2 linked regions of the Sinorhizobium fredii NGR234 genome follow. The protein of the gene in region 1 interacts with the protein of each later gene in a pairwise test. Links are inferred from orthologs where the notes say so. Each region holds a gene or a part of one and is shown on either strand. Other genes may lie near its edges. The genes, in order: NGR_RS10535 and rpe.

Region 1 (15,221 bases):
TCGGCGGCGCTGGCGCGGCTTGCCGCCTCGCGCACCATGCCGCGCTCGAAGAAAATGCGGGCGTTCTTCAGGTGCTCAAGTGAGTCCGATGAGGCCGAAAGCATGATCTTGGCGGCAACGTCCACCTGCCTCAGCAGCGATTGCGCCGTCGGCTGCAGCACCTTGGCGCGCTCGCCGTGCGAGATCTCGATCAGACCCATATTGGCAAGCGTCTGCATCGCTTCGCGAATGGCCGGCCGGCCGACCTGGAAGCGCTCCATCAGCATCCGTTCCGATGGCATCTCGTCGCCGGGCTGCAACTCGCCGGTCTCGATCAGCGCCTTCAGCCGGGCGAAGACCTCGTCGGAAAGCTTCCTGCGAACGATCGGTTCGGATTGAATCGCCATGTGAACTCCACCGCTGCTGTCGTTCACTTCTATATGCATGTTTTCCTTGGAGAGGAAATCTCGCCCCTTCGCGGGCACTGGCTGCGATTCTTCTTGCGCAACTCAGATACTCATTATACCAGTTCATTTGAAGAAGCTACTCCTTCCACGAAGAGCGAAGCGCCGTGATCCGCATCACCTACCGCATCGAGACCCCCGGCGACGTCGAGGCGCTGGCGGCGAAGATCGCAAGCGATCAGTCGACCGGGACCTTCGTGCTCGTCCCGGGCGAGACCGAAGAGCTGAAGGCCCGCGTAGCGGCCCGGGTCGTTGCCATCAGGCATCTGGAACCGGGCGACCGCCCTTCCTGGCCGGAGGAGGCCGGCGGGGCGAAGCGCTTCAACCGGGCTGAGGCGGACATCGATTTTCCGCTCGATGCGGTCGGCACGGACCTTGCCGCGCTGATGACCATCGCCATAGCCGGCGTCTATTCGATCAAGGGCATGACCGGCGTTCGCATCGTCGATATGCAATTGCCGCCGGAGTTCGGCCGTGCCCATCCCGGACCGCAGTTCGGCATCCCCGGGAGCCGCCGGCTGACCGGCGTTGAGAAACGCCCGATCATCGGCACCATCGTCAAGCCCGCCTTGGGCCTGAGGCCGGAGGAGACAGCTGCACTGGTGGGTGAACTGCTCTCCTCCGGCGTCGATTTCATCAAGGACGACGAGAAGCTGATGAGCCCGGCCTATTCGCCGCTGAAGGCGCGGATCGCCGCGATCATGCCGAAGATCCTCGACCACGAACAGAAGACCGGCAAGAAGGTGATGTACGCCTTCGGCATCTCCCACACAGACCCGGACGAGATGATGCGCAACCATGATCTCGTCGTTGAGGCGGGCGGCAATGCGGGGGTCGTCAACATCAATTCGATCGGCATGGGGGGCGTTGCCTTCCTGCGAAAGCGCTCCGGCATCGTGCTTCATGCGCATCGCAATGGCTGGGATATCCTCACCCGCCACGGCGGCCTCGGAATGGAATTCTCCGTCTGGCAGCAGTTCTGGCGGCTGATCGGCGTGGACCAGTTCCAGATCAACGGCATCCGCGTCAAATATTGGGAGCCGGACGAGAGCTTCGTCAAATCCTTCAAGGCGGCCGGCACGCCGCTGTTTTCCGAGCGCGACTGTCCGCTGCCGGTCGTCGGCTCCGGCCAATGGGGCGGCCAGGCGCCCGAGACCTATGCCCGGACCGGCGGCTCGACCGATCTGCTTTATCTGTGCGGCGGCGGCATTGTCAGCCATCCTGGCGGCGCCGGCGCCGGGGTGAGGGCGGTTCGCCAGGCCTGGGAGGCGGCGGTCGCCGGTATCCCGCTTGCCGACTATGCCAGGGATCATCCCGAGCTCGCTCAGTCGCTCATTAAATTCGCCGACGGCAACGGCACCTGATACCCTTGAGTCGAGCCACGGAAGGCCGCGCATGCAGACACCATTGCTGAGCTACTACGGCGACGACCTGACCGGCTCCACCGACGTCATGGAGGCGCTCGCCTCGCAGGGCGTCGAGACGGCGCTGTTCCTCAGGATTCCGCAGCCCGCGCTGCTCGAACGTTTCGCCCATTGCCGTGCCTTCGGCCTTGCCGGCACGAGCCGCAGCCAGACACCCGATTGGATGGCGGAACATCTGCCTTCCGCCTTTGTCTGGCTGAAGTCGCTGGGGGCCGAGATCGCCCATTACAAGGTCTGCTCGACCTTCGATTCTAGCCCGGCGGTCGGCAATATCGGCAAGGCGATCGAGATCGGCCGCGAGGTGTTCGGCAAGGCGCCGGTGCCGCTGGTGCTCGGCGCACCGCAAATCCGACGCTACACGAGCTTCGGCAATCTCTTCGCGGCCTTTCGGGGCGAAACCTATCGCATCGACCGCCATCCGGTGATGAGCCGCCATCCGGTAACGCCGATGGATGAAGCAGACATCCGACGGCACCTGTCGCGACAGACGTCCTTGAAGACGGGGCTCGTCGACATCGCCCAACTCGCGTCGGCGGATGCAAACGCGACCACGGATTTCGCCTTTGCCGAAGGAAACGACATCGTCCTTCTCGACGTCGCCGGCGCCGAAAGCCAGGCGGCAGTCGGGCGGCAGCTCTGGCGCAAGCGTAGCTCCGGCGGCCAGTTCGCCTGCGGTTCCTCGGGCCTCGAATATGCGCTCGTCCGCGAGTGGCGCCGGCTTGGCCTGCTCGACGGGGCGCCACCTACCTTCAAGGCGCCAGGCCCTGTCGATCGGATCGCCGTCGTCTCCGGCAGCGTCTCGCCGACGACGGAGCGGCAGATCCGCCACGCCCTCCAGAACGGTTTTGACGGGATCGGCCTCGACCCGGTTGCCTTTGCCGCGGCGGAAGGTGGCGCCGCACTCGAGGATGCGATAGCGCGCGGCCTGGCGGTTCTCGCCACCGGCCGGAGCGTCGTTCTCCATACGGCGCTTGGACCCTCGAGCGATCGCGGAGATGCCATCCGCCTGGAGGAGGGACCACGCCATCGGATCGGCGAGCGGCTCGGCTTGCTTCTGAAGGAACTGGTGAAACGGGCCGGCCTTCGCCGCGCCGTGATCGCCGGCGGTGACACCTCGAGCCACGCGCTCGGTCAGCTCTCGGTCGACGCGTTAACCCTGCGTCTGCCGCTGCCGCAGTCGCCGGGTTCGCCGCTCTGCACCGCCCACAGCGCCAACCCGCTGGTCGACGGCATCGAGGTGGCGTTGAAGGGCGGCCAGATCGGGCTGGACGACTATTTCTCGATGATCCGCAGCGGCTGGCCGGCTGCCTGCTGACGCCCGATGCGCACGGCCGGCGGCGGTCGCCACCGGGCCCTGCCATCACCAATACGCATAGCCTCATCATTTCGTTTCATGGATAAAGCGGCCATTCGGCCTTGACAGCAAGATGGTTGCATTTACAAATTCAGTTGTCAGACATCTTACATAACTGGGAACTTTCGGCTAACCGATTTTGAACAGGAGGAATGCGTGAGGAGACTGTTTGCAAAGCTCGCCATCGGCGCCGCCGCATTGGCATTCGCGACCGTTGCCCAGGCGGGTGAAACGCTCGACCGGGTCATGGACAAGAAGGCCATGGTCGTCGCCACCAACAGCGGCTGGCCGCCCCAGAGCTATCTCGACGACAGCAACGAGATGGTCGGCTTCGACATCGACGTCTCCAAGGAAATCGCCAAGCGACTTGGCGTCGAGGTCAGCTTCGAGACTCCCGACTGGGCGACGCTGACCGGCGGCCGCTGGCAGGGGCGCTACGATCTCGGTGTCGGTTCCGTCACGCCGACCAAGGCGCGCGCCCAGGTGATCGACTTTGCCGGAATCTATTACTACAGCCCCTATGTCTATGTTCTTCACAAGGACAGCCAGGCGAAGTCCGTCGCCGATCTGAACGGCAAGATCATCGGCGTCGAGACCGCAACGACCTCCGAAGACTTCATTCGTCGCCAGCTCGAGATCGACGCACCGGGCCTGCCGCCGGTCGAGTACAAGCTCGAGCCGGGCGAGATCCGCACCTTCGCCGATTCCATGCTGCCCTTCGACGATCTGCGCCTCGGGGACGGCGTGCGGCTCGACGCCGTCATCGCGCCTGAGCAGACCGCCATGAATGCCATCAAGAACGGTTATCCGCTCCGCGTTCTGGACGGCGAATACGCCTTCAGGGAGCCGCTGGTGGTGATTGCCGAGAAGGTCGATCCGGATTGGACCACGAAGATCGGCGAGATCCTTGCCGAGATGAAGAGGGACGGTACGCTCGCAACCCTCACCACCAAGTGGTACGGCAAGGATTACAGCGCCGACTGATCCGTTCACCGCGGGCGGCGAAGCCGCCCGCAACCTTGTCCATGCGATCGATCCGCGGATGACCATGTCCTATCCCGATACCTACTACAAACAGACCATGGCCGAGGCGAAGGTCAGACCAGTGCTGTCCGAGACGGTCGAATGCGACAGCGTCGTCATCGGCGGCGGGCTTGCTGGTCTGACAACGGCGCTGCAGCTCGCGCGGTCGGGCCAGTCCGTGGTTGTGCTCGAGGCCGAGAGTGTCGGCTTCGGTGCTTCGGGCCGCAATGGCGGCTTCGTCAGTCCCGGTTATGCCACCGGCAGTGGCGAGATCGCCAACAGAACCGGCCGCGACGCCGCCCGGCAGTTGCATCTCCTCTCGATCGAGGGGGTCGACTTCGTTCGGGAAACGATCGAGACGTTGAAGATCGACAGTGCACGTGCGCAGCCCGGACTGATCAGCGTGCTGCGCTATGACGACGGCAGCAGCCTGAAAGCGCATGCCGACGAGATGAAGCGCGCCTACGGCTACGAGCTCGAATATCTCGGCACCAATGAGCTGCGTTCCATCCTCAAGTCGAAGCGCTACTTCCACGGCCTGCGCGACCGTCGCGCCTTTCACATCCATCCCTTGAACTACCTGCGGGGCGTGGCGGATGAGGTCGAGCGTCTCGGCGGGCGGATCTACGAGCGGTCGGCGGCCATCGGGACGGCGCTTGACGGAGCCGAAAAGACCGTTCAGACGATCCGTGGCAAGGTCCGTGCGCGCCGGGTCGTCTTCACCACCGGTGGCTATACCGGGGCGTTGAACGGCAAGTTGAATCGCGCCTTCCTGCCGATCGCCACCTATGTGATGCTGTCGGAGGAAGCCCCGGACCTCATCCGCACGGCGGTCGCCACCGGGAACGCGGTTGGCGACAACCGCCGCGCCGGCGACTATTACCGTCTCGTGGACAATGGAAAGCGGCTCCTGTGGGGCGGACGGATCACCACCCGGGCGGCGTCGCCGGCCGGGCTCGCACAGGAGTTGCGGCGAGAAATGGTCGGGACCTATCCGCAGCTCGAAGACTTAAAGACCGAGCTCGCCTGGTCCGGTCTCATGTCCTATGCCCGCCATCTGATGCCCCAGATCGGCGAGATGCAGCCGGGCGTCTGGCATTGCACGGCCTTTGGCGGACATGGTCTCAACACGACGGCGATCGGCGGGAAGCTGCTTGCCGAGGCGATCCTCGGCCAATCCGACCGCTACAGGCTTTTCAAGCCCTTCGGGCTCGTCTGGGCCGGTGGATATGCCGGTCTCGCCGTGGCGCAGCTCACCTACTGGAAACTGCAGGCTCAGGACTGGTGGCGCGAGCGCGCTGCCTGAACGCCGGAGAGTTCTCAATGATTGGTCGTTTGGTACTGACTTACCCGGATGCGGCGCGACGCACGGGTCTCCTGCTGATGCTCGCGCTCGTGACGGTTGCAATCTACGGCCTCGGCATCAGCCCGGCCTGGATCGCGCATCTGCTGCCGGCGGCATCCGACTGGCTCGCCGCCCATCCGTCGCTCGGGCAATTTCTCGGGGCCCTGTTGATCGCGCTGACGGCGGCAGTGAACTGGAAGGCCCTGCGCCAGCTGCCGCGCCACCTGCAGGTGGTCGGCGTCTGGATCGAGCTCTTCGCGCTGCTGATGCTGTTCTTCTATTCGTTCGACCTTTCCTTCGCCTTCATTGCCAGGAAGATCGGCTTCCTGGTCTCTCAGGGCGTCGTGACGACGCTCTACATATCGGTGATCTCCATCGCGGTGGCCACGATTATTGCGCTCGCCGGGGCGATCGCAAAGCTGTCGAAGAACGGCGTCATCTACGGATTTGCCACCTTCTACACCTCGCTGTTTCGCGGCCTGCCGCTGTTGATGCAGATCTATATCATCTATCTCGGCCTGCCCCAGGTCGGCTACGTCATCAGCGCGGTGCCTGCCGGTATCCTGGCGCTTTCGCTGTGCTACGGCGCCTACATGACCGAGATCTTCCGGGCCGGCATCGAAAGCATCCCGCGCGGCCAGACGGAGGGTGCTACGGCTCTGGGCCTGAGCCCGGCTCAGACCATGGGACTGGTGATCCTGCCGCAGGCGATGCGCGTCATCATCCCGCCGACCGGCAACCAGTTCATCGCTATGCTCAAGGATTCCTCGCTGGTGTCGGTCGTCGGCGTCTGGGAGCTCATGTATCTCGCCCGCACCCAGGGGCAGACGGAATTTCGTCATATCGAGATGCTGATCACCGCCTCGATGATCTACTGGCTTCTCTCCGTCTGTCTGGAATTTCTCCAGTCACGCATCGAAGCCCGCTTCGGCCGCTTCAATGTCCGTTGATGCGAATGTCGCGCCGGCAAGCACCGGCACGCGCAATCTGCGCGCCGCCGCGCTCGGCTTCATCTCTTTCGCGGTCTTCTCCGGCGCGGACGTGCTGGTGAAGCTGCTCTCCGAGCGCTTTCAGGTGCCGCAGGTGACCTTCATGGTCACGGTCGCCGCGCTCGTCTTCCTCGGATTTCACGCGGCGGCGACCGGTGCCGTCAAAGCGCTCCTGCCGCGCCACCCCGGCCTCGCTCTCCTGCGAGCACTGCTGCTTACCGCCGATACGCTGCTCATCCACTACGCCTTTTCGGTTCTGCCGCTGGCGGAGGCCTATCTGCTGGCGTTCCTGACACCCCTTATGGTGGCGATCCTGGCCTGCATCCTCCTCGGCGAACGACTTTCGCCGCTTGCCTGGACCGGCGTGGCGATCGGTTTCGCCGGCGTTGCTGTGGCGCTGCGGCCGGGGATCGCGCCTCTCAATCTCGGACATGCCGCGGCGGCGGCATCCGCCCTCCTCTTTGCGCTGTCGCTCGTTCTCCTGCGGCGCGCGCGAGCCGGGGAGCGGGACCTGGCACTCGTTTCCACCCTCCTCGTCGTTCTCGCTGCGGTGGCCCTGGCTGCTGCCTTGGCGGGCAATGGCCTCATGCCGGTCGGCGCATTCGATCTCGCCGCCGCCGGCACCGGCGGCGTCTTGCTGCTTGGCGGGCACCTCCTGCTAGTGCGCGCCTTCCGCAGCGGCGATGCCTCCGTGGTGGCGCCGTTTCAATACAGCCAGATCGTCTGGGGCTGCCTCTACGGCGTGCTGTTCTTTGCCACTCCGGTCGAATACCACACGGTCCTCGGTGCCATGGTCATCGTGCTGTCCGGCTGGCTGGTGCTCAAGTAATCCCGGGAGACAAGAATGCCCACTTCGATCGGAATGACGAGTTCGGAAATCACCCTTCGCGGCGTCCACAAGTGGTACGGCCGCTATCACGCCCTCGACGATATCAATCTGTCGATCGCGCCGCGTGAGAAAGTCGTCATCTGCGGTCCGTCGGGCTCAGGCAAGTCGACGTTGATCCGCTGCGTCAATCGCCTCGAGGCGCATGAGAGCGGGCATATTGCCGTCGGCGGCATCGAGGTCGGCGAGGACGAGCGCAAGGTGGATGCTGTCCGCCGCGACGTCGGCATGGTGTTCCAGCAGTTCAATCTGTTCCCGCATCTGACGATCCTGGAGAACTGCGTCCTCGCACCGATGTGGGTGAAGAACATGCCACGCCGTCAGGCGACCGAAATCGCCATGCACTACCTCAGCCGCGTTCGAATTCCCGAACAGGCCCATAAGTATCCGGGCCAGCTGTCGGGCGGCCAGCAGCAGCGGGTGGCGATCGCCCGGGCGCTCTGCATGAATCCCAAGGTGATGCTGTTCGACGAACCGACCTCGGCCCTCGACCCGGAGATGGTCAAGGAAGTGCTCGACACGATGGTGGCGCTGGCGAATGAGGGGATGACGATGGTCTGCGTCACGCATGAGATGGGCTTTGCCCGTCAGGTGGCGGACCGGGTGATCTTCATGGATCGCGGCCGCATCGTTGAAGAGGGCGAACCGGAGGCGTTTTTCGCTCGCCCCAGGACGGACCGCGCCAACCTGTTCCTGAGCCAGCTGCTTCATTGAGAAGGGGCATCTGAGAAGGGGCAGAGCGGCTGCGGCGCCTGCGGAAAGCCGCCGACATGGGTGCAGGTGAGAGAGGCGAGGTCGCGACCGGCTTGCAGGCATTCCGCCAGAGAGCGACCGCCGACCCGGGCGGCGATGAAGCCGGCGATGAAGCTGTCTCCGGCGCCGGTCGTGTCGACGACCTTCACGGGGCGGATGCCGGCTGCGGCGCGCTCCGTGCCGTCGCTCGCAAGCGAGCCGCGGCCACCGCGCGTAACGACGGCAAGACGGGCGCCGCTCGACAGGAAAGCGGCGGCCAGGCGCTCGGCCTCGGCGTCGTTCTCGCCGGACGATCCGAAGGCGATCGACAGCCCCTCGACCCCGAGATCGTCGGCCGAAGCGTTGACCGAAACATCCTGCGAGACACTGACGCCGGCCGCTGAAAGGGCGCGACGCAGCGCTCCGCCATCATCCAGCCAGCCGATATGCACGTGATCCATCGTCTTCAGGATCGCAAACTCGGCCGGGGTGGCTCGATAGCCGGCGCAGACCCCGAAGTCCTCGTGCACGAAGACCCGGTCGCCGACGGGCGTGACGTCGATGTCCGTATAGGCGGTATTGCCGTCGCGTTCCTGCAGGTGGTCGAGCCTGACCGCATTTTCCTCGAGCAGGCGACGCACCTTCGCGCCGTCCGGATCGCGGCCGACGGCGCCGAAATAGAAGGATTGATGACCGAGGCGAGCGAGTTGCACGGCGACGTTGACCGCATTCCCGCCGATATAGGACTGGGAAAGCGGCGGCCGAAAGCGATCGATGCAGTTGTCGCCGACGGCGGCGAGGCGGAAGCGGGTCATGGCTGTCTCGGAACTTGTGCAGCAAGGGTCGCGGATGCCGTTGCACCCGCGACCTCTCGTGTCGCTTGCCCGCTCAATAGGCAACGCGCTTGTAATAGCGCCGCGTCGTCAGCGGATGGTTGCGCATGACTTCAAGATGGGCGCTGATCCGTTCGAGGACGGTGGCGAGGACGATCGGCGAGACGAGGCTGCGCACTTCCGCCGAGATGCCCGGCAGCTCGAACTGCGCCGTATCGAGCACCGTCAGTTTGTCCGTGTAGCTCGGCGCGAAATTCTGCACCCGGTCGGCGAGCGGCCGCAGGCTGTCTTCGCCCTTCAGCAGGACGACGCTGACGCCCTTCTCGACGAGTTCCAGGGTGCCGTGGAAGAAGTCGGAGGCATGCACCGGGCGGGTGCGGATCCACTGCATTTCCTCCAGGATACACATGCCGTAATAGAACGCTTCCGGCCAGGCGTTCCCGGCTCCGGCGATGATATGATAGTCCGAGCCGGCGAGAATTCTCGCAAAGCCCTCGGCCTTGTCCTCGTAGCTGCGCTTCACGTCCAGGAGCAGCCGCGGGAGCTTTTCCAACTCGCTGACAATCGGCTCGTAATTGTCGATCTCGCCGCGGTGCCGCAGGATCGAGAGCGCAATGAAGAGCGATTGCAAATAGAAGGACTCGCACGATGTGTCGTCCTCGGCGAAGTTGACGAAGGCATGATCGCCGCCTTTGCCGAGCGGAGACTCTTGGTGTCCGACGAGCGTCAGCACCGTGGCGCCGATCTCCTTCGCCTTGGCAAGCAGCGCGACGCTCTCCTTGGTGGTGCCGGAGAGGGACGGAATGACGACGATCGATCTTTCCGTCAGGTTGGCCGAGCCGGTCACGACAAGCTCTGCGGCAAGATCGATGAAGACGGGGAAACGCGACCTGCGCTGAAGCAATTGCACGGACGGCTGCATCAGGATGGCGGCGCCGCCGGTGCCCAGGAAGAAGATGTTCTCGGCGCCCTTGTCGAGGCAGGCCCGGATCACGGCGTCGAGCCGCGGCCCGAGGGCAACGGCGCCGGACTGGATGCGAAGAAATCTCTGTTCGTCGAAATTCAGCATGGTTCTCTCTCGATAAAGGCACGAATGGTCACCGCGTCGGCGATGTTGTAAGACAACTGACAACATCGGGCGGTTGTGTCAAGAGCCAAGGGCTGTCGAAACGACGCGAATGCGGCAAACGGGTTCGAAGCTTTGCTGGCATCGTCGCATCCTCTTGACCGTCGTGGATTTGTCAGACAAGAAGGTCGTATCCGCAAACCCGTTGGAGAGAAAATTGGACGAGCCCCTTCGCGACACGCGCACGCTGGTCGTCCAGCTTCGCGACCGCATCGCCGATCTGATCCGCGAGGAGGAGCTGACACCGGGCGACAAATTGCCGACCGAGGCGCAGCTGACGCAGCGCTTCAAGATCTCGCGGCCGGCGCTGAGGGAGGCGCTGAAACTGCTGGAACAGGACGGCGTGATCTACGTCGAACATGGGCGCGGCCGGTTCGTTTCCGCCATGTCGGCCGTCCAGGTGGACAGGCCGATAACGGTGTTCGAGAGCGTCACCGACATGACGCGGCACTATGGCTATCAAACCGTCAACAAGGTGCTTTCGATCGCAGAGGAAGTCCCGGACCCGGTGAGCGCGGAGCAATTGAGGCTGGGTGAGGGCGAGCGCGTCATCCGCCTCGAAAGACTGCGGCTGCAGAAGGATGAGCCGATCCTCTACTGCGTCGACTACATTCCGCGCAGCATCATTCCGACCCGCCTTTATGACATCGACTGGAGCGGCTCGCTTCTCGACCTGCTTGACCGATACCGACACCGGCCGCGCATGTCGTCAGCGACCGTCTCCGCCGTGATGCTGCCGGCGGATGTGATCGCGCGGCACGACCTCGGAGATTTCGGACCGGCGCTGCTCATTCGCGAAACCTGCTTCAGCACGGCGGGGGCGCCCGTCGTCCATGCCATCGACTATCATCGCGGCAGCCATTTCACCTTCAGCTTCGCGCGCAAGTAACCCCTCAATCGCCTTCATCGGGAATATTGAGGACGTGGCCGCAGGCCTTGCAATGGACGGCGTCGAGGTCGTGCCGCTTCAGCCCGCATTGCGGGCAGGGAAAGTTCACCTTGTGGGGACGAACCACCGCCTGGGCGAGCCTGACGAAGAGCGAGATGCCGATGATCATCGTCACGACGGAGGTGAGCTTGCCCAATGTGCCGGGCAGCGTGATGTCGCCAAAGCCAGTCGTGGTGACTGTCGCCACGGTAAAGTAAAGGGCATCGACGAACCCTTCTACGCCTTCCTGTCCATAAAAGAAGGTGGTGTAGACGAAGCCCGTCATCATGAACAGGAAGACCAGGAAGTTCAGGCAGGCGCGCACCACGTCCTGAAGATGCGCCCCGCCAATGCGCCGCAGGCCTTCGCGAAACAGCGGGCTTCTGCCGATCGCCCAGATCCGCATGGCCCGCAGGAATGCGAAATTGAACATCAGGTCGGGGAATAGAAGCGTCGCGAGAATGACCACGTCGATCCACGTCATCGGTCTTTTGAGGAAGACCCGGGCCGAGGGGGCCGCGACAGCGCGTGCGAGCAGTTCGGCGCCAATCCAGGCGGCGATCGTGTAGTCGATGATCAGATAGGACGGCCCGGCCCGGAGGTAGGGACCCAATATGAAAAAGGCGAGGATGCTGAGATCGATGAAAGCGAGCAGCGCCTGCCAGCGCAGCGCCGAGGGATCGCGGCCGCGTTCGAGGCGCTGCAGGGCAATCCGCAGCGATCGGAGAGTAGCGGGGGTGGATCGCCTGCGGTCGGTCGTGTCCATCCGCTGGAGATAGGCTGAGGACGTTCGCGGTCAAGCGGTTGCGGCCGCGGCGCCTCGCCCAACAACGGGTGACCTCAAGACTCCTCCGCGGCGGTGCGCCCGGCATAGTCCACCCGGTTGATCCCGTGGCGCTGCAGCTTGTCGTAGAAGGTCTTGCGGGGAATGCCGAGCGCCGTCAGGGTTTCCTTGACGTCGCCGCGATGGGCGGTCAGCGCCTCTTTCAGGATATCGGCCTCGTAGCGCTCCAGCCGCTCCGGCAAAGTCCCGGTGCTTGTCGTCCCTGGCCGGGCGGCCGGCTTGCCGGGATTACCTTCGACCCCGAGTGCGACCCGCTCGGCAAAATGCGAGAGTTCGCGCACATTTCCCGGCCAAGCGTGCGACATCAGGTGGTCGCGGGTGGCCGCGGAGATCTCGGGGACCTCCCGTCCGAAGCGCGCCGCGGCGCGTTTCAGGAAATGCGAAAAGAGCAGCGGGATGTCCTCGCGGCGCTCGCGCAGGGGCGGGATCGACAGGGTGACGACATTGAGCCGGTAATAGAGATCCTCGCGGAAGTCGCCGCGCTCGGCCGGATCGCCGAGGTCGATCTTGGCGGCAGCGACGACGCGGATGTCGACCGGCCGGATTGTATTGGTGCCGAGCGGCGTGATCTCGCGGGCCTCCAGCACGCGCAGCATCTTGACCTGGGTCGCCGGCGGCATCGCTTCGATCTCGTCGAGGAACAGCGTGCCGCCGCTCGCGTGCTCGATCCGGCCGATGCGCTTCTTGACCGCACCGGTGAAGGCGCCGGCCTCGTGGCCGAAGAGCTCGCTCTCGATCACAGTCTCGGGCAGCGCCCCGCAATTCAGCGCCACGAAATTGCCGCTCCGTCGCCGGCTCCACTGGTGCAGAAGCGTCGCCACGACCTCCTTGCCGCTGCCGGTCTCGCCGGCGACCAGCACGTCGACGTCCGTGTCGGCGATATGCCTGAGCGTCTGCCGCAGCCGCTCCATCACCGGCGTCTGGCCGATCAACGGCAGGCTTTCCGAGGCGGCCTCGGCCGCCTGGCGAAGCGCCCGGTTCTCCGTGACGAGGCGACGCTTCTCTTGCGCTCGACGGGCGCTCTGGACGAGCCGGTCGGCGGCAAAGGGCTTGGCGATGAAGTCGTAGACGCCGTCCTGGATGGCCTGGACAGCCATCGGTATGTCGCCATGCCCGGTGACCAGAATAACGGGAAGGTCCGCATCGAGCTCGGCGATCTTACGGAACAGGGCAAGCCCGTCCATCCCCGGCATGCGGATGTCGCTGATGACGACGCCGCTGAAATCGGCGGTGAGCGCCGCGAGCGCCTCGGCCGCGCTGGCAAACGAAGACACGGTGAAACCGGCGAGCTCCAATGTTTGCTGCATCGCCTTGCGCAGGTCGCGGTCGTCATCGACCAGGAATACGGAACCGCTCATTGCGATCAGGCCTTCTTCAGATGCACCGTGAATGTCGTTCCGGAGGAGCTGCTGTCGACCTCGATCCTGCCGCCATAGTCGCTGATGATCTCCTTGGAGATGGCCAGGCCGAGGCCGAGTCCCTCTTCCTTCGAGGTGTTGAAGGGCGTGAACAGCTCGTCGCGGATGGCGGCCGGAATGCCCGGCCCGTTGTCGGCGACGGTGAGCGCAATGCCGCCCGCCGTCTCCTCGCAACGCACCCGGATTTGCGCGTCGTCACGATCGCCGATCGCTTCGAGTGCGTTCTGCAAAAGGTTGATCAGCACCTGTTCCAGCCGGATGCGATTGCCGAGCGCCTTCAGGCCGTCCGCCGGCAGCTCGATGCGGATCGCGTCCATGCGGCCGGCAAAGCGGCTGCGCAGCAGCAGAAGCGAACCCTCCACCACGTCCTTCATTGCCGTCGGCTCGGCGGCGAAGTGGCCCTTGCGGGCAAAGCGGCGCAGCTCGTCGGTGATCGCGCCGACGCGCTCGGTGAGTTCGGCGATGCTCGTCATGTTCTCGGCGGCCGTGGCGCTCTGGCCGCGGTCGAGAAAGACCCGGGCGTTGTCCGCATAGGCGCGGATCGTTGCGACCGGCTGGTTGATCTCATGGGCGACGCCGGCCGCGACCTGGCCAAGGATCGCCAGCCGGTTCGCCTGGACGAGATCCTGCTGCACGGCCTGCAGCTTCTCGGCGGTCTGCCGGTGGTCGGCGATCTCGGTCTCGAGGCGGTCGCGGGCCATGCTGAGGTCACGCGTCCGCTCCTCGACCTTCACTTCCAGTTCGTTGCGCGCCAGCCGATCCCTTGCCGATCGGAATACGATCGCCTGCCGCCGGCGCAACAGAAACGCGCCAAGCGCCAAGAGCGGCACCAGCGCGGTAAGCATGATGAGCCGCATCTCGCGCGCCCCGGCTGCCAGCGCCGCTTTCAGCGGCGACAGTTGCTCGAGCCGCCAGTTGGTCGACGGCACCAGCGTCTCGACGCGCAGGAAGGCCTCGATGCCGTCGCCGGGCAGCAGCGCCTCCAGCGTGGAGGAGCCATCCGGCTGGGCCTCGATCCGATGGAAAGGCAGCGGCAGCAGCGGCGCATCGCCGAACTGCAGGCTGTCGCGAATATCGGCCAGCCGGTCGTCTTGGATCTCTTTCGTCGTCATGAAGCGCCAGGAGGGCAGGCTGGTGATCAGCACGATGCCGCGCCGGTCGGTGACATAGGTCGGCTTGTCCGTGACCCGCCAGTCCGCCTCGACCCCGTCGAATTCGAGCTTGGCGACGATCACGCCGAGCGGGCCGTCCGGCCCGTCGACGCGGTGCGAGATGTAGAGGCCGGGCCGCCGGCTCACCGTTCCCATGGCGAAATGTTCGCCCTTGCCGTCGCGCATCGCCAGGCGGAAATAGTCGCGGAAGGCGTAGTCGTTGCCGACGAAGCTAGTTGGCTCCCGCCAGTTGCTGGCCGCGACGGCAACGCCGTCGCGGCCGATCATATAGACGACGGCCGCTTCGGCGCTTGTTGCGAGGCTTTCGAGCTTGCGATTGATCGGCTCCAGCGACTTTGGATTCGGCGAAGCCAGCGCTTGGCGAATGGCACCGTCGTCGGAAAGGACCAGCGGCAGAGCGCGCTGCCGTTCGACGACAGCCCTGAGCAGCGATGCTTTCAGGCTGGCGTCAATGCGGCTTTGCTCGGCAAGGTCGGCCAAAGCCTGCGACCGGCCGTATGCTCCGGCAAGCACGAACCCGGCGACCAGAAGCGCGAGCGCCACGGCCGCGAACAGGAGCCACGATCTATGCGCCCGGCGGCGCAGCGCGCTCAAGTCGTCCGTGCCTGGCGGGTATTCGGTCATGGCGGCATTGTGCATGTTTTCGCCCGGCGTGCCAGTCGACTTGTGCGGATTTCCGCACATTCTGGTTGGGCGGCTTTAGG
Region 2 (15,151 bases), on another replicon or contig:
CCCCGAGGGGCAGGTACAGCCTGACACCCAGCACCAGGAACTGATAGTAAGCGGAGAGCGACGTGAACAGCGCCTGGTAGAACCAGATGCGCGAGCCGGTCGCCGCATGCCACTGCGAATAGAAGATACGATAATCGAGGGCAAATAGCAGCGCCGTTACCCCGACGGTTCCGGCAATCAGGCACAGGAGATAGGCAGCAAAGCGTGTTTCAACGGCGCGATCCTGCGCCATGCAGCGCCCGGCGAAGAGCGAGAGCGGCCAGGCGATGAAGCCGCCCGAGGCGAAGAGAAGCAGGATGCTTTCCAGGTGAAACGTCGCGTCATGCTCGCGCAGCCAGAGCGCGTACCAGGCCGAGAACGCCATCGTCAGACCCCAGGCAGGACCGCCGAGCAATGTTTCCCGCCACGACGGGATGGCACGAAGGAAGCGCCCACGTCTCTGATAACCGGTGGGAGCGACGACGCGCCTGCGCGAGGCCGGCTGTTCCTTCATCGTCCGGGCCAGGTCGGCACCGCGATCCAGCGGCCGTCGGTCGTACCCTCGAAGCCGAGGGATTTGACTAGGACCATGACGACGTGGACTTGCGAGCCGTCGTCATTGACATGAGTCACCACGCCGCCGATGCGGTAGCCGGTCGGGCAGTGGCGGCTCTCCGGAATGCGGCCATCATCCTGCAAGACCTCGGACACGGGCTGTCCGGCTTTCTCCGTCATCACCAGGCGGAAGCCTTTGACCTCTTTCAGGAGATCCTTGCAGATCCCCTCGGGTTCGAAACGCTTCTCCTCGAGTTCGAGCTCGTAAGTCTTTCGAAACGCCGCGTCGGCGGGAAATGCATCGTATTTCAGCCTGTGATCAGCTGCGTCGGGCTCCGTCACAGGATTATAGGCAGCGAGCAGTCCAGGCGTGTCGAGAAGCCGGTAGGCGTCGATCAACGGCGCCGCCCGCCGCCGCGCATCATGGCGAGCTTTCGCCAAGGCGCCGCCGTCCTCCTCGACGCGCGCCCGCACGGGCGCACCTGGCAGAAACGTGTCGGTCTGGGTGTCGAGGATGTATATCGCTGAATAGGGAAAGCCGGAGCCATCCTGAATGCCGTGTTCCTCGAAGGCAAAGACCTTGCCGTCCGAGGAAAAGCCGATCGGCTGGAAACTGGCATAGTCGCCGGCGATCGCTGGCGACGCGGCGCTCACCGTTGCGATCAGGACTGCAGTCGCGACCGCCGCCCGCATGCTCATCAGCGACCCTTCTCGGCCGGCGTGCGGATCGCCTCGATGGCGGCGCGGTAGGCTTCGACGGAGCCGCCCTTGAAGATGGCGGAGCCTGCGACCAGCACATTGGCCCCGGCACCGGTGACGACACCGGCGGTTTCCGGCGCGATACCGCCGTCCACCTCGATCTCGATCGGCCGGTCGCCGACCATTGCCTTGATGCGGCGGATCTTCTCTTCCATCACCGAGATGAACTTCTGGCCGCCGAAGCCCGGATTGACCGTCATCACCAGAATGAGATCGAGGCTGTCCAGGACATATTCGAGCGCGCTTTCGGGCGTCGCGGGATTGAGCGAAACGCCGGCCTTCTTGCCGAGTGCCTTCACGGTCTGCAAGGAACGGTGCAGATGCGGGCCAGCTTCGGCATGGACGGTGAGGATGTCGCAGCCGGCCTTGGCAAAGGCTTCGAGAAAGGAATCGGCCGGCGCGATCATCAGGTGGCAATCGAATGTCGCGTCCGTGTAGGAACGCAGCGACTTGATGACGTCGGGACCGAAGGTGATGTTCGGCACGAAATGCCCGTCCATGACGTCGAGATGGATCCAGTCGGCGCCGGCATCGACGACATCGCGGACCTCCTGGCCGAGCTTGGAGAAATTGGCCGCCAGGATCGATGGGGCAATGCGAATGGGGTGGGTCATGAACAGCCTCCGGTCTTTGCCGCGCCCATAGCATCCCGCGACCGTGCAAACAACATGCGAGGGCGGGCCTCAGTTATCTGGCAATGCCGACCAGGCGGGCTTGAGGTCGCCCGCGGCCGCCGCGGCATCATGCACGCCCCGCGCGATTGCCCTTGCCATGGTTGCCGCCGCCGCGGCGCTCAAGTCGATGAAATCCTCCAGCAGGAGTTTCTTGCCGCTGGCGCCCGTCGAGAGCGCAAACACCAGATCGCCGTCGAGCGGCGTATGGGACGGCCACAGCGCCCGGGAGAAGCCGTCATGGGCGGCAATCGCCAGACGTTTCGCCTCGGCCTTCGAGAGAGCCGCGTCGGTGGCGATGACGGCAATGGTCGTATTGGCGGCTGCGGCCGCCGCCTCGCGAAACTTGAGCCGTGGCTGCGCCGCATCCTGCGGCCAGGGAGAAGGCATCCCGAGCCCGCCGAATTCGCCATCCAGCTCAAAGGGTGCCGCCCAGAAATGGCGTGTCTCGCCGATGGTTGCCGAGCCGAGCGCGTTGACGGCGACAAGCGCGCCGACGGTGATGCCGTTCGCAAGGATCGTCGAGGCGGAACCGAGGCCGCCCTTGAGGGTGGCGGTGAGTGCTCCGGTTCCGGCTCCGGCACTGCCGGTCGTGAAGGCGCCGGCCTGAGCACGTGCCGCGGCGTAGCCGAGGTCGCGGTAGGGCGAAAATTGTCCCCAGTTCTTTTCGCCGCCATTCATCAGATCGAACAGGATCGCCGCCGGAACGATCGGAATCCGATGCGGGCCGACGGGAAAGCCGCGGCCCATTTCGCGAAGGGCTGCCTGAACGCCCGAGGCCGCGTCCAGGCCGAAGGCGGAGCCGCCGGATAGGACGATCGCGTCCACGGTCTGGACCGTATTGTGCGGGGCCAGCAGGTCGGTCTCGCGCGTACCCGGTGCGCCGCCGAGAACCTGGACCGCCGCCGTAGCCGGCGGATCGCAAAGCACCGCCGTGACGCCGGATTTCAGCCGGTGATCCTCGGCGTTGCCGACCAGGATCCCCGCGACGTCGGTGATCAGATTGGTCGGTCCCTTGCGCATCACTCAGCCTTGCCTGTTTCCGTGGCGGCCGCGAAACGGCCGTCCCGCCATTGCATCAGAGTGTAGGGGCTCCCGGCCCGTTCGTGCGTAATGTCAAAGCGGACCGGCCCGAGGGCGGTCGCATAAGGCCCCTTCGAAAGAGCGTCCAGGACAGCCTTATCATCTTTCTCCGCTTGATCCTTCGCCTGCTCGAGAAGCGACACCGCTGCAAAGGCCGGAAGAACGTAACCATCCGGTTCAATGCCAGCGGCACGCATTGCCGTGACGACCGGCGCCGCCTCGCTCGACCGGGCCGCGTCGGGGATGGTGACGGCCAGAACGCCATTCTCCAGCGGCACGTCGAGATCAGCGGCGTTCAGCGTATCGCCGCCAAGCAGAGTTATCGGAACATTCTCTGCCTTTGCGTCGCGGGCGATGACGGCGGTATCGTTGCGGTCGCCCCCGGTGAACACATGCGTTGCGCCGCTTTTCGCCAGGCGTCGAACGAGGCTCACCTGCTGTTCCTGGGCCGGGCGGTAGGTGTCGGTGAAAACCGGGGTGAGGCCGATCTCGGCAAGGGCGTTGCGGACGCTTTCGACGAGTTCGCGGCTATGGATCGTTCCGTCGTCGATGAGCGCCAGCGGCTTGTCCCTCCAGTTGGTCACGATCGCATCAGTGATCGCCGCGGCCTCGGCTTTGCCGCTCGGTGCCAGGCGAAAGAGCGGCCATTTCTTCTTGATGGCGTCCTCCATGAGAATATCCGAGCGGACGCTGAGGGTGATCGCGGCAATGCCGGCCTCGGCGAGGGCAGGCAGCGCCGCTTCCAGGCTCTCGGTGCAGAGAAAGCCGATCGCCGCCTCGGCGCCGCTGGCAAGCAGCGCCTTCGTCAACGCCTCGCCGCCGGCCGGATCGCAGCTCTCTGCGATCGGTACGATCTCGCTTCCCCGATCGGCAGCCTGGAAGGCGGCGCCATCGGTGATCTGTTTGCCGAGCGCCGCGAAGGGGCCATCGGCGGGCGCGACGACGGCAATCTTCAGGCCGGCCGCAAACGCGGGAGAGGTCAGCGTCAGCGCAGCGACAAGAAGGCTCGTACCAATTGATTTCAGCATGTTTTTTCCCGCTATCGCACGCCATGTTTTAAGGGAGTGGCAGAACTCGTCAAAGGAAAAAGATGGGCCTGGAAACGACGATCGCCCCAGTGCGTCATCGGCGTCGCGCATTGGCAAGAATCTCGATCGGCCTAGTTTCATATTTTTCGCGACAGTCTATGTATGTGCGAGATACCGATCCGGAGCGTGATGTGTTGGAGAAGACCCGGCTGGACCCGATAACCTATCGCGATACGATGAGCCGCTTGTCCCATCACGTGCAGTTGATCACGGCGGCGGATGGTGCCGAGCGGCGCGGCGTAACCATTACCGCGTCCTGCTCGGTGTCGGACGATCCGCCGACGATTCTCGCCTGCCTCAATGCCGCGAATTCGCGCAACGACATCTTTTTGCGCGGCGACAGCTTTGCGCTGAACGTCCTCGGTAGCCAGCATCTCGCCTTGGCACATGCCTTCTCCGGACGTGACCAGCTTGATATGGAGCGCCGCTTTGCACTCGGCCGTTGGACTGAGCTGGCGACCGGATCGCCGATTCTCGTCGACGCTATCGCCGCCTTCGATTGCCGTCTGCTCGAAGTGAAGATCATGGCCACCCATGCAATCCTCTTCGGCGAAGTGGTGGACGTGCGAATCGGCGAAAAGGCACCGCCGCTCATTTATGTGGACCGGGGATACCGCACGCTATAATTTTCCTCGAGAGAGGAGCGAATATGGCGAAACACGAGACAGGCCGGATGCCCCAGTCCATCGACGAGACGATGGCGCTGCTCAAGTCGCAGAACTATCTCGCCGGTACCGCTCTCGCGACCGTTCTTTTCCTGGCACTCAGGATGAAGCGACCGCTGTTTCTCGAAGGGGAGGCGGGAGTCGGCAAGACCGAGATCGCCAAGGTGCTCGCCCGTTCGCTCGATCGACCGCTGATCCGTCTGCAATGCTACGAGGGGCTCGACGTCGCATCTGCCGTCTATGAATGGAACTACCCAGCGCAAATGCTGGAAATCCGCCTTTCGGAGGCAGCCGGCATGGTCGACCGGCAAAAGGTCGAAAGCGGCATCTTCTCGGAGCGGTTCCTCATCCGCCGTCCGGTGCTGCAGGCCATCTCGGCGAATGGCGGCCGCGCCCCGGTATTCCTGATAGACGAGCTCGACCGCACCGACGAAGCCTTCGAAGCATTCCTCCTCGAGGTACTTTCCGATTTCCAGGTGACCATTCCAGAGCTTGGAACGATCCGGGCGGACGAGCCGCCGATCGTCATCATTACCACCAACCGGACTCGCGAAATCCACGACGCCTTGAAGCGTCGCTGCCTCTATCATTGGGTCGATTATCCCAATGCCGCGCAGGAACTGGAGATCATCCGGCGCAAGGTGCCCGGCTGCAACGCGGCGCTCTCCCGAGAGATCGTCGCCTATGTCCAGAAACTCAGGACGGTCGATCTCTTCAAGAACCCCGGTGTCGCCGAGACAATCGACTGGGCGACAGCGCTGACCGAGCTCGACGCGCTGGCGCTCGACCCGGAGACGCTGGCCGACACGCTCGGCACGCTCCTGAAGTATCAGGATGACATTGCCCGGATAGAGGGTGCCGAGGGGCGAAAATTGCTGGAAGAGGTCAAGCGCGACCTCATGGCCGCCGAGCTCACATCATGACCGCCAGGTCCCCTGCAGACGGCCTCTACCAACACCGGGCGAGCGGACGATTTGCGGACAACATCGTGTTCTTCTCTCGGGCTCTCCGGCGGGCAGGCATGCGGATCGGTCCTGGTGCGATTGCGGACGCGATAGAGGCGGTCGGCGCAATCGGCATTGGATCGCGCCGCGAGTTCTACGCCGCGCTTCAATGCACGCTGGTGAAGCGGCATGAGGACCAGGCGCTCTTTGACGAGGCGTTTCGATTGTTCTGGCGCAAGCGCGATCTCGTCCGGAAGATGATCGCGCTGCTGTCGCCCGTCGCTCCTGCACGCGCCAGTGAAAATCAGCCGCGGCGAGCGGGCGCGGCACGTCTCGGCGAAGCGCTCCTCAGCGGGCGGCATGACGATCGACCGCCCGGAGAGAAGCAGGCAATCGAGATCGATGCGCGCTACACCGCTTCCGGTCGGGAGCTCTTTCGCAAGGCGGATTTTGCGCAGATGACCGCCGCAGAAATCGGCGAGGCGCGGCGGGCGATCTCGTCGTTGCTTTTGCCGCTCGACCGGGTGAGGACACGGCGCTTCCGCCCTTCCCATCGGCCAGCCCGGATCGATCCGCGCGCCACCATGCGCGATGCCATGCGGTTCGGCGGCGAGCTCATCCTGCCGCGTTTCCGGGAGCCGCGCCTCGTTCACCCGCCGCTCGTGGCGCTTGCGGATATTTCGGGCTCGATGACCCAGTACACGCGGGTGTTCCTGCATTTCCTGCACGCGCTGACAGAGCAGCGACACCGCGTCCAGACCTTTCTTTTCGGCACGAGGCTGACGAACGTCACCCGGCAGATGCGCAACCGCGATCCCGACGAAGCGCTTGACGAATGCGTCGCCGCGGTCAAGGACTGGTCAGGCGGTACGCGCATCGGTGAAACCCTGCATGAGTTCAATCGTCGCTGGTCTCGGCGCGTCCAGGGGCAGGGCGCCATTGTCCTGTTGATCACCGACGGCCTCGAGCGCGACGACGCGGTGCAGCTCGAGATCGAGATGGATCGCCTGCATCGCTCCTGCCGCCGGCTGATCTGGCTCAATCCGCTGCTCCGCTTCGAGGGTTTCGAGGCGCGGGCGCGCGGTGTCAGGGCGATGCTGCCGCACGTCGATGAATTTCGAACGGTGCACAATCTGGAATCCGTCGCCGAACTGGTGAAGTCGCTGTCGGGGGAAGCGAGCCGCGACGCCGACCCACGACGCTTTCTTCACCCCCAGCGCGCGGCCGATGAAGCTCACGACAATGTGGGTTGAAACGCGACCGGATCGTCATGATCTAAGAGGGCGAGGCGGAGTGCCATGATGACGAATGAAGCAAAGATTCTCGATCCCTTGGAGATTGCCGAGGCATGGCATAGGCAAGGCCGGGCCGTGGCCTTGGCGACGGTCATCGAGACCTGGGGGTCTGCACCGCGCCCCGTCGGCAGTCATCTGGTGATTGACGGCGAGGGCGCCTTCGAAGGGTCGGTGTCGGGCGGTTGCGTCGAAGGTGCCGTCATCGGCGAAGCAGCCGATGTCATCGCCTCAGGCGTTCCAAGGGTCCTCGAATTCGGCGTCGCCGACGAAACGGCATGGCGTGTCGGCCTTTCCTGCGGCGGTCGGATCCGGGTTTTTCTAGAGCGAATTGACGGCTGACCATGCAACTGTCTACCCTTGAGAAGCTGAACGAAGCGCGCGCGGCACGGCGGGCGGCCGTGGTCGTCAATGATCTTTCGAGCGGCCGCGCCCAAGTCTTCATCGAGGGCGAGGGTTTCCCGGCCGAATGGGAGGCGGGGATCTCCGAAACGCTTCGTTCGGGCCGCCCCAGTCTTGCGACGCTCGCTGAGCGATCCGTCTTTATCAACACCTATCTGCCGCCGCCGCGCTTGGTGGTCATCGGCGCCGTCCATATCTCGCAGGCGCTGGCGCGACTGGCGCCGGTCGCAGGGTTCGATATGTCCATCATAGACCCGCGCACCGCATTCGCGACGGCCGAGCGCTTCCACGGCGTCGAGCTTCTTGCCGATTGGCCGGAAGATGTCCTGCCGATGCGACCGCTCGACCCCTATACGGCACTGGCTGCGGTTACCCACGATCCGAAGATCGACGATTATCCAATCCGAGCCGCCCTGGACGCAGGTTGCTTCTATGTCGGCGCGCTCGGCAGCCGTAAGACTCATGCGAGCCGCGTGGAGAGACTGCGGTCGGCCGGGGTGCCGGAAGAGGCGATCGGCCGGATCAAGGCGCCGATCGGCCTGAACATCGGCGCTGCGAGCCCCGCGGAAATCGCCATTGCCGTCCTTGCCGAAATCATCGGCGCGCTGCGTCACCGCGATCGTGGAGAACAGGGGCGTGCGGCATGAGGTTTGGTCCAGTGCCGCTTGCCGAAGCGGAAGGCGCCATTCTGGCCCACGCCGTAAAGACTGGGGAAGGTAAGCTCGCCAAGGGTCGTCGTCTGAGCGCGAATGATCTGGCGATGCTTGCCGATGCCGGCATGGGAGAGGTGGTCGTTGCCAGACTCGAACCCGACGATTTGCCGGAAGACGAGGCCGCGGCTCGGATTGCATCCGCGATTTCCCCGGATCGTCTTCGTTTCTCGTCCGCCGCAACCGGCCGCGTCAATGTGTATGCGACGGTGTCGGGTCTCTTCGTCGCCAATCGCGCGACGGTCGACCGCGTGAACCGCATTGATCCCGCGATCACGCTTGCCTGTCTTGCCGACCATGTCGCCGTCGATGCGGGTGATATGGTGGCGACGATCAAGATCATCCCGCTGGCGGTGCCGGGAAAGTTCGTCGAGCAAGCGGCGGCGGTGCTTCGCGCGGAGCCCGCCTTTGACGTGAAGCCCTTCGTGCCGAAACGTGCGGCCCTCATCGCAACCGAGTTGCCTTCGCTGAAGCGCCAGGTGATGGACAAGACGCGGGCCGTGCTGGCGGGGCGGCTTGCACAAGCTGGCAGCAGTCTGGATACCGAGCGTCGCGTCGCTCACACCGAGACGGCCGTCGCGGCAGAGATTGCCGAACTCCGGTCTACCCACGACCTGCTGATCATCTTCGGCGCGTCCGCCGTCGCTGACCCTGAGGATGTCGTGCCGGCCGCTATCCGGCGCGCCGGCGGGACCGTCGAGCACGTCGGCATGCCCGTTGACCCGGGCAATCTGCTCGTACTTGGCCGATTCGGCGACATCCCCGTCGTCGGCGCACCCGGATGTGCCCGCAGCCCGAGAGAAAATGGCTTCGACTGGATCCTCGATCGTCTGCTCGCCGGTGAGTGGCCGAGTCCGACCGATATCGCCGGGCTTGGCGTCGGTGGACTGCTGAAAGAAATCCCGACACGGCCGCAGCCGCGGGAAGTCGCCGTCAGGCCGCAGCCCGGCCCAGTCGCGATCGTCGTACTGGCGGCAGGTCGGGCAAGCCGTATGGGGCCCGCAGGGAAGCACAAGCTTCTTGCCGAGTTCGACGGCATCCCGCTTGTCCGCCGTTCGGTCGAGACGGCCCTTTCTGTCGGCAAGGGCAAGGTCGTCGTGGTTACCGGGTATCGGGAGGCGGAGATCCGGGCCGCCTTATCCGGCCTTTCGGTCGCGCTCGTCTCGAATCCCGATTACGAGAGCGGCATGGCGTCGTCACTTGTCGCGGGTCTGACCGCGGTGGACGAAGGGGCGGGCGGCATGCTGGTGATGCTCGCCGATATGCCCGGCCTTACAGATGGGCACCTGTCAAAGATGATAGACGCTTTCGGCGCCGAATCCGGCCGCGCCGTCGTCCGCGCAGTGACGGAAGGCCAGCGCGGAAATCCGGTCATCCTGCCGAAATCCACCTTTGCCGCCGTCCGGCAACTCGTAGGCGACGTCGGGGCGAGACACATCGTCGAGCGCTGTGGCCTTCCGGTGATCGATGTCGAACTGGGTGCCGCGGCGCGTCTCGATGTGGATACGCCCGAGGCGATCCTGGCCGCCGGGGGAATATTGAAGGGCTGACACGATGGACAATGCTGCGATCGAGGAGATGTTCGAGACCCTGGGGCCGATCACCATTCGCCGCATGTTCGGCGGCAAGGGAATCTATTGCGATGGCGTCATCCTCGCGGTCGAGGTCAACGGAGAAATCCTTCTGAAAGGCGATGCCGAAACGGCTCCGGCACTCGAGGAAGCGGGCGCACGGCAATGGGCCTATGACGGCAAGGGCAAGCCAGTGAAAATGCCCTATTGGAGCATCCCCGATTCGGCCTACGACGATCCGGATGAGATGGCCCGCTGGGTGAAGTTGGCCTATACGGCCGCGCTCAGGGCGAAGAAATGACGGGCCATGAGAGTACCTTATCCGAGCGCGCTGACCGCGTCCGCAGCGAAGCGGGACAATGGCTGGGGCAGGGCGGTAAGATCGAACCAGCCTATATCGGACAGTTTGTCCGGCTCGGTGAGGCGCGCTTCGCCCGAAAAATCATCGGTCGCGTAGATCAGTGAGATCCAGTGCTGGCCATCGGCCTCGATCATCTGCTCGCTGACACAGAGAAACCGCGACGAATGGATCGACAGGCCGCTTTCCTCTTCGGCCTCCCGGCGAGCGGCATCCTCGGCACGCTCCATATGGTCGACCTTGCCGCCGACGATGCTCCAGTGGCCGGCCTCCGGTGCCTTCAGGCGCCGGCAGAGAAGGATCTTGCCTTCCCGCAGGATTGCAAGCCCGCAGCCGAGACCAGGAAAATCGATGCCCGGGAAGGCCATGGCGCTTGAGGTCAGGCCTTGCCGACGATCAGCATGAAGGCCGGGATCTCGTCGCCGAAGCCGACCGGCGTCGGGCCATCGTCATGATCGCGACGATTGCGGTGGCGACGGTCGCGATTGTCGTCATTGGCGGCGTTCTGCGCCCGACCGAGGCGATCGTTGCGGCTCGCATGTCCCTGCTTGTGGTCGGCACTACGTTCCGGTTTCACGGCCTCTGCCCTTTCTGCGACGGGTTCGAATTCGGTCACATTATCGATACGGGCCGCATCGGATTTATGATCGCCACGCGCCCGGCCGGAGCGTTCCACATCTTTTTTGCGATCCTTGCGGCCGTCGCGGCCTCGCTCGCGCCGGCCGTCATGGCTTTCCATCGGCTCGGGCAGTTGCGAAAGATCGCCGTTCAGCCACTCGACCGTCTGGCCGATCAGCTTCTCGATGGCATCGGAGAATTTCGTGTCGCGCTTCGTCACGATCGTGAAGGAAGCGCCGGAACGCCCGGCCCGGCCGGTGCGGCCGATGCGGTGCACGTAGTCTTCGGCGTGGATCGGCACGTCGAAATTGAAGACGTGGCTGACGTCCGGAATGTCGAGCCCGCGCGCCGCGACATCCGAAGCAACGAGCAACTGGATATTGCCGTCCTTGAAATTGGCCAGCATCGCCATGCGAGAGCGCTGGTCCATGTCGCCGTGCAGCGCGCCGACCGAGAAGCCATGGCGATCGAGCGAGCGGAAGAGCTCGGCGACGTCCTTCTTACGGTTGCAGAAGATGATCGCGTTCTTGAGTTCGCCCTGGGCGCGGATCAAATCCCGCAGCACGGCGCGCTTTTCGTAGTCCTTTCCATGCGCGGCGACGAAGCGCTGCGTCACGGTATTTGCCGTCGAGGCGGGGCGGGCGACTTCGACGCGCTCCGGATTCTGCAGGAACCGGTCGGCGAGCTTCTGGATTTCCGGCGGCATCGTTGCCGAGAAGAACAGCGTCTGCCGGGTGAAGGGAATGAGCTTGGCGATCCGCTCGATATCCGGAATGAAGCCCATGTCGAGCATGCGGTCGGCTTCGTCGATGACGAGGATTTCCACTCCGGTCATCAGCAGTTTGCCGCGCTCGAAATGATCGAGCAGGCGTCCGGGCGTGCAGATCAGGACATCGGCGCCGCGCTCGAGTTTGCGGTCCTGCTCATCGAAGGAGACGCCGCCGATCAAAAGCGCGATGTTGAGCTTGTGATTCTTGCCGTACTTGTCGAAGTTCTCTGCCACCTGCGCCGCAAGCTCGCGGGTCGGCTCCAGGATCAAGGTGCGCGGCATGCGCGCACGCGCACGGCCCTTTTCCAGCAGCGTCAACATCGGCAGAACGAAGGATGCCGTCTTGCCCGTGCCGGTTTGCGCAATGCCCAGGATGTCGCGACGCTGAAGAGCCGGCGGAATGGCGCCTGCTTGGATCGGTGTCGGCGTTGCATAGCCCGCGTCGGTAACTGCGGAGAGAACTTTTTGGCTCAGGCCAAGGTCAGCAAAATTGGTCAAAGGGGAATCTGTTTCCGTTCCGGTTCGCTAGAACACTGATCGATCGATGGAAAATCACCATCCTGTGGCGGCGCTCTTAAGACGAAAGGCGCCTAAAGTCAAGAAATCCAGCACGTTGACGCGTCGCACGGTAAATAACTGCGAATCTATCGCTTTTCCCGTCAACTGCCGGCGTTGGTTGAAGAGGATGCTGTCAGTTCAGATAGCCGGCGAGTTTCGTGCCGGCGCGCAGGAACCGCATCGGATCCACCGCCAGGCCGCCCACGCGAACTTCATAATGCAGATGGGGGCCGGTCGACCGCCCAGTGCTTCCGGATTGGGCGACGACCTGGTCGGCCTCGACTCGGTCGCCGACATGTACGAGGACAACGGCGAGATGCGCGTAGCGCGTCGAGACACCGTTGCCGTGGTCGATCTCGACCATGTTGCCGTATCCGCCCGCCGGCCCTGCCGCTGTCACGGTTCCCGCTGCGGTCGAGCGAATGCGAGTGCCGGTCGCGGCGCGGAAGTCGATTCCGGCGTGGAGCGCCAATCGCCCCAGAAAGGGATCCAGCCGATTTCCGAAACTGCTCGTGATGTCACTTGCCGGCGCCGGACTTTCGAGGGGGAGTTTTCGCGCAGCGTCGCGGGTCTCTTCCAGGTCGACAAGCGCATTGTCGAGTGTGGTGAGGGATTGTTCGAAAGGATCCTGGCTCTGTGGTTCGACATAGGGTCCGCCGATCGCCGTTCCGTCGGCCGGAACGGCAGGCGCGGAAGCCTCTGCGGTCTTCGAAACCGGGAGGACAAAGCCTGTGCGTTCGACGATCGTCCTGATCGCGTCGGAGGTCCTTTGCGCATTGCTTGTCAACTGCCGAACATGCGCCAGTTGATCGCGCTCAATGCCTTTCAGCGAGAGGGTAACTTTTGAAAAGATGCGATCCGTCCGATCGGAAGCGGTCTCCCTTGGGTCGCTTGCCTGCGCTTCCGGCGCATAGCCGAGCGCAGATGCATGCGCCGGCGGTTCGGCGCTTGCCTTTGCGATGCCCATGATCTCTTCGATCGCCTGGATGCCGTCCTTTGCGTCGGTCCGCTTTTCGTAGGCGAGAGGTTCGGCATCCGGCAATGCGGCCGCGTCCCCGCTAGCCGTCGGCGGCTCAGCGCTCTCGGCCAGCGTCCCCAGCCTGCCGCTGCGTGAAGAAAGCTCCAACTGCTGCTGCAGGAGTTTGTCGACCTTTTCCTCGACGATCTGCTGATCCAGCAACTGTCGGCTCGTCACCCGATCGACCTGAGCGCGCAGCGCCGTGATTCGGTCCTCGTATTCATGCTGCATGCGCGCCTGCCGGGCGATCGTACCGCCGATCAGGTCGTCGCGAAGCACGAGATAGGTGGACGCGGCGAGATAACCGATGCCGAACACGCCGATAAGCGATGCCGCAGCCGCAGCCATCCAGGGACGGACCGTCATGTGACGAACCCTGTCGCCGCTGGCGAGAATCAGGACGTGACTTTGCCGACGTTTTCCGAAGCTCCGGTTTTCCGGACGAATAGACACCACGTCACCCCCGCCAGATGCGACCCAACTTGCGCTTGCCCCGAGGTGATTACACTTTATTAGGGTTAATAAAGCGTGAGGGCGCCGCCCGTCAGATGTTCCTGGAGGCGGTCATCGACCGGTAAAATGATGGCGTCAGGCCGGCTTCGGCCCGCGCGATGTCGTTGAAGGGTGCCTTCAGCGGTCCACGGAAGTTTGCCCGCACGAGGGCCTGGAAGGTCGCGGCCGGATCCTTCTTCTGTCGGGCGCACAGGAAGCGGAACCACTTTGCTCCAACGGCGACATGGCCCTTCTCGTCTTCATAGATGACGTCGAGAACTGCAGCACTTTCATCGTCGCCGGTTTCGCGCATCTTCGCCTGCAGTGCCGGCGTGACGTCCAGGCCGCGCGCCTCCAGGATGAGCGGCACCACGGCAAGCCGGGCGGTCAGATCGTTGCGCGTGTCGTGGGCGGCCTGCCACAGACCGTCGTGGGCCGGCAGGTCGCCATAATCGGCGCCCAGATCGTTAAGCCTTTGCCGCACCAACCGAAAATGCTTGGCCTCCTCGAAAGCCACCTGCATCCATCCGTCGAAAAAGGATTGCGGCACCGGCTCCGTGGCGAAGCGGGCGACGATGTCGAACGCGAGATCGACGGCATTCAATTCGATATGGGCAATCGCATGGAGGAGGGCGATTCGGCCCTTCAAGGAACCGAGGGATCGCCGCTTGACCTGCGTCGGCGGCGTGAGAATGGGCCTTTCCGGCCGGCCCGGCCGTGCCGGAACGGGCCGATCGAGCGGCGAGCGCAAGGAGAGCGTTCGCGCCTGCCAGCGACGCGCAGCCTCCTGCGCGAGCTCGGTTTTGACCGCCAGGTCACTGGCGCGTATCGCTTCGACGGCGGCGCCGCGCAGACTGTGGAATTGCGGAAGCACAGGCCTTTCGCTCAGTCGGTGCGCAAAGTTTTCGCCGCGGCGAGAACTTCCTCCGTGTGCCCCGCCACTTTGACCTTTTCCCAGATCCGATTGACGATGCCATCTGGATCGATGAGGAAGGTCGTGCGTTCGACACCCATGTATTTGCGTCCATACATGCTCTTTTCCGCCCAGACGCCATAGGCGTTGACCACTGTCTTGTCCTCGTCCGCCCCGAGCGCGACGCTGAGGTCGTGCTTCTTGGCGAAGCGGTCATGGCTCTTGACCGAGTCGGGCGAGATGCCGATCAGCGCCACACCGGCCGAAGTGAATTCTTCCGAAAGGCTCGAGAAGGAAATTGCTTCCACGGTGCAGGTCTTCGTGTCGTCCTTGGGATAGAAGAACAACACCACCGGCTTGCCGCGAAGAGCAGACAGTGAAATCGAGCCGCCGCCGTCGCGAGCGAGTTCGAAATCCGGGGCAGGATCGCCGGGTCGCAATGGTGCCATGATTAAGCCTTTCTTACGCCAAGTTTTGTCGACATTTCGCACATAGGGGATACCCAAGATCGTCGCGGTCCGTCCAGCAGGTTTGTGGCTGCCTTGACAGCTACCCGACGGCTTTCATGGCTATGAGCCATGATGAATGCCACGTCGCAAGACAGAGGCACCCCGGCACCATGGGTCTTTCAGACGCACAGCGCCGTCGTGCTTTCAACTGCTGCATGTATTTATCTTTGGGTCGATGCCGATCTGGGAGAACCTGC

Evidence for each region.
Region 2: the proteins of NGR_RS10535 (region 1) and rpe interact in binary tests that used the Escherichia coli proteins (3 or more experiments, as listed by UniProt). The link is inferred for Sinorhizobium fredii NGR234 from one-to-one orthologs.

Annotation. Positions count from the first base shown.
Region 1 is NC_012586.1:2,247,632-2,262,852, reverse strand. Bases 7,092-9,908 are described here. They hold NGR_RS10535 (PfkB family carbohydrate kinase), read right to left. Parts: upstream 9,012-9,908; coding sequence 8,172-9,011; downstream 7,092-8,171. Other genes in these bases: NGR_RS10530 (SIS domain-containing protein), read right to left, coding at 9,085-9,908; NGR_RS10540 (amino acid ABC transporter ATP-binding protein), read left to right, coding at 7,423-8,178; NGR_RS10545 (DMT family transporter), read left to right, coding at 7,092-7,407. Outside these bases: NGR_RS10575 (transcriptional regulator NanR), read right to left, coding at 1-386; 3-oxo-isoapionate-4-phosphate decarboxylase OiaX, read left to right, coding at 551-1,807; NGR_RS10565 (four-carbon acid sugar kinase family protein), read left to right, coding at 1,839-3,182; NGR_RS10560 (transporter substrate-binding domain-containing protein), read left to right, coding at 3,378-4,205; NGR_RS10555 (NAD(P)/FAD-dependent oxidoreductase), read left to right, coding at 4,270-5,550; NGR_RS10550 (amino acid ABC transporter permease), read left to right, coding at 5,568-6,539; more of NGR_RS10545, read left to right, coding at 6,529-7,091; more of NGR_RS10530, read right to left, coding at 9,909-10,098; NGR_RS10525 (GntR family transcriptional regulator), read left to right, coding at 10,313-11,044; NGR_RS10520 (potassium channel family protein), read right to left, coding at 11,049-11,849; NGR_RS10515 (sigma-54-dependent transcriptional regulator), read right to left, coding at 11,924-13,285; NGR_RS10510 (sensor histidine kinase), read right to left, coding at 13,291-15,156. UniProt on the Escherichia coli protein: Catalyzes the ATP-dependent phosphorylation of fructoselysine to fructoselysine 6-phosphate. Functions in a fructoselysine degradation pathway that allows E.coli to grow on fructoselysine or psicoselysine.
Region 2 is NC_012587.1:1,559,156-1,574,306, forward strand. The notes cover bases 71-2,817. They hold rpe (ribulose-phosphate 3-epimerase), read right to left. Parts: upstream 1,908-2,817; coding sequence 1,233-1,907; downstream 71-1,232. Other genes in these bases: NGR_RS18845 (hypothetical protein), read right to left, coding at 71-493; NGR_RS18850 (DUF2259 domain-containing protein), read right to left, coding at 490-1,227; NGR_RS18860 (P1 family peptidase), read right to left, coding at 1,977-2,817. Outside these bases: more of NGR_RS18845, read right to left, coding at 1-70; more of NGR_RS18860, read right to left, coding at 2,818-2,990; NGR_RS18865 (branched-chain amino acid ABC transporter substrate-binding protein), read right to left, coding at 2,987-4,075; NGR_RS18870 (flavin reductase family protein), read left to right, coding at 4,234-4,761; NGR_RS18875 (AAA family ATPase), read left to right, coding at 4,785-5,723; NGR_RS18880 (vWA domain-containing protein), read left to right, coding at 5,720-6,997; NGR_RS18885 (XdhC family protein), read left to right, coding at 7,046-7,378; NGR_RS18890 (XdhC family protein), read left to right, coding at 7,381-8,085; NGR_RS18895 (NTP transferase domain-containing protein), read left to right, coding at 8,082-9,698; NGR_RS18900 (TfoX/Sxy family protein), read left to right, coding at 9,703-10,020; NGR_RS18905 (NUDIX hydrolase), read right to left, coding at 10,038-10,445; NGR_RS18910 (DEAD/DEAH box helicase), read right to left, coding at 10,457-11,962; NGR_RS18915 (M23 family metallopeptidase), read right to left, coding at 12,156-13,493; NGR_RS18920 (ferritin-like domain-containing protein), read right to left, coding at 13,585-14,406; NGR_RS18925 (peroxiredoxin), read right to left, coding at 14,418-14,894. UniProt on the Escherichia coli protein: Catalyzes the reversible epimerization of D-ribulose 5-phosphate to D-xylulose 5-phosphate.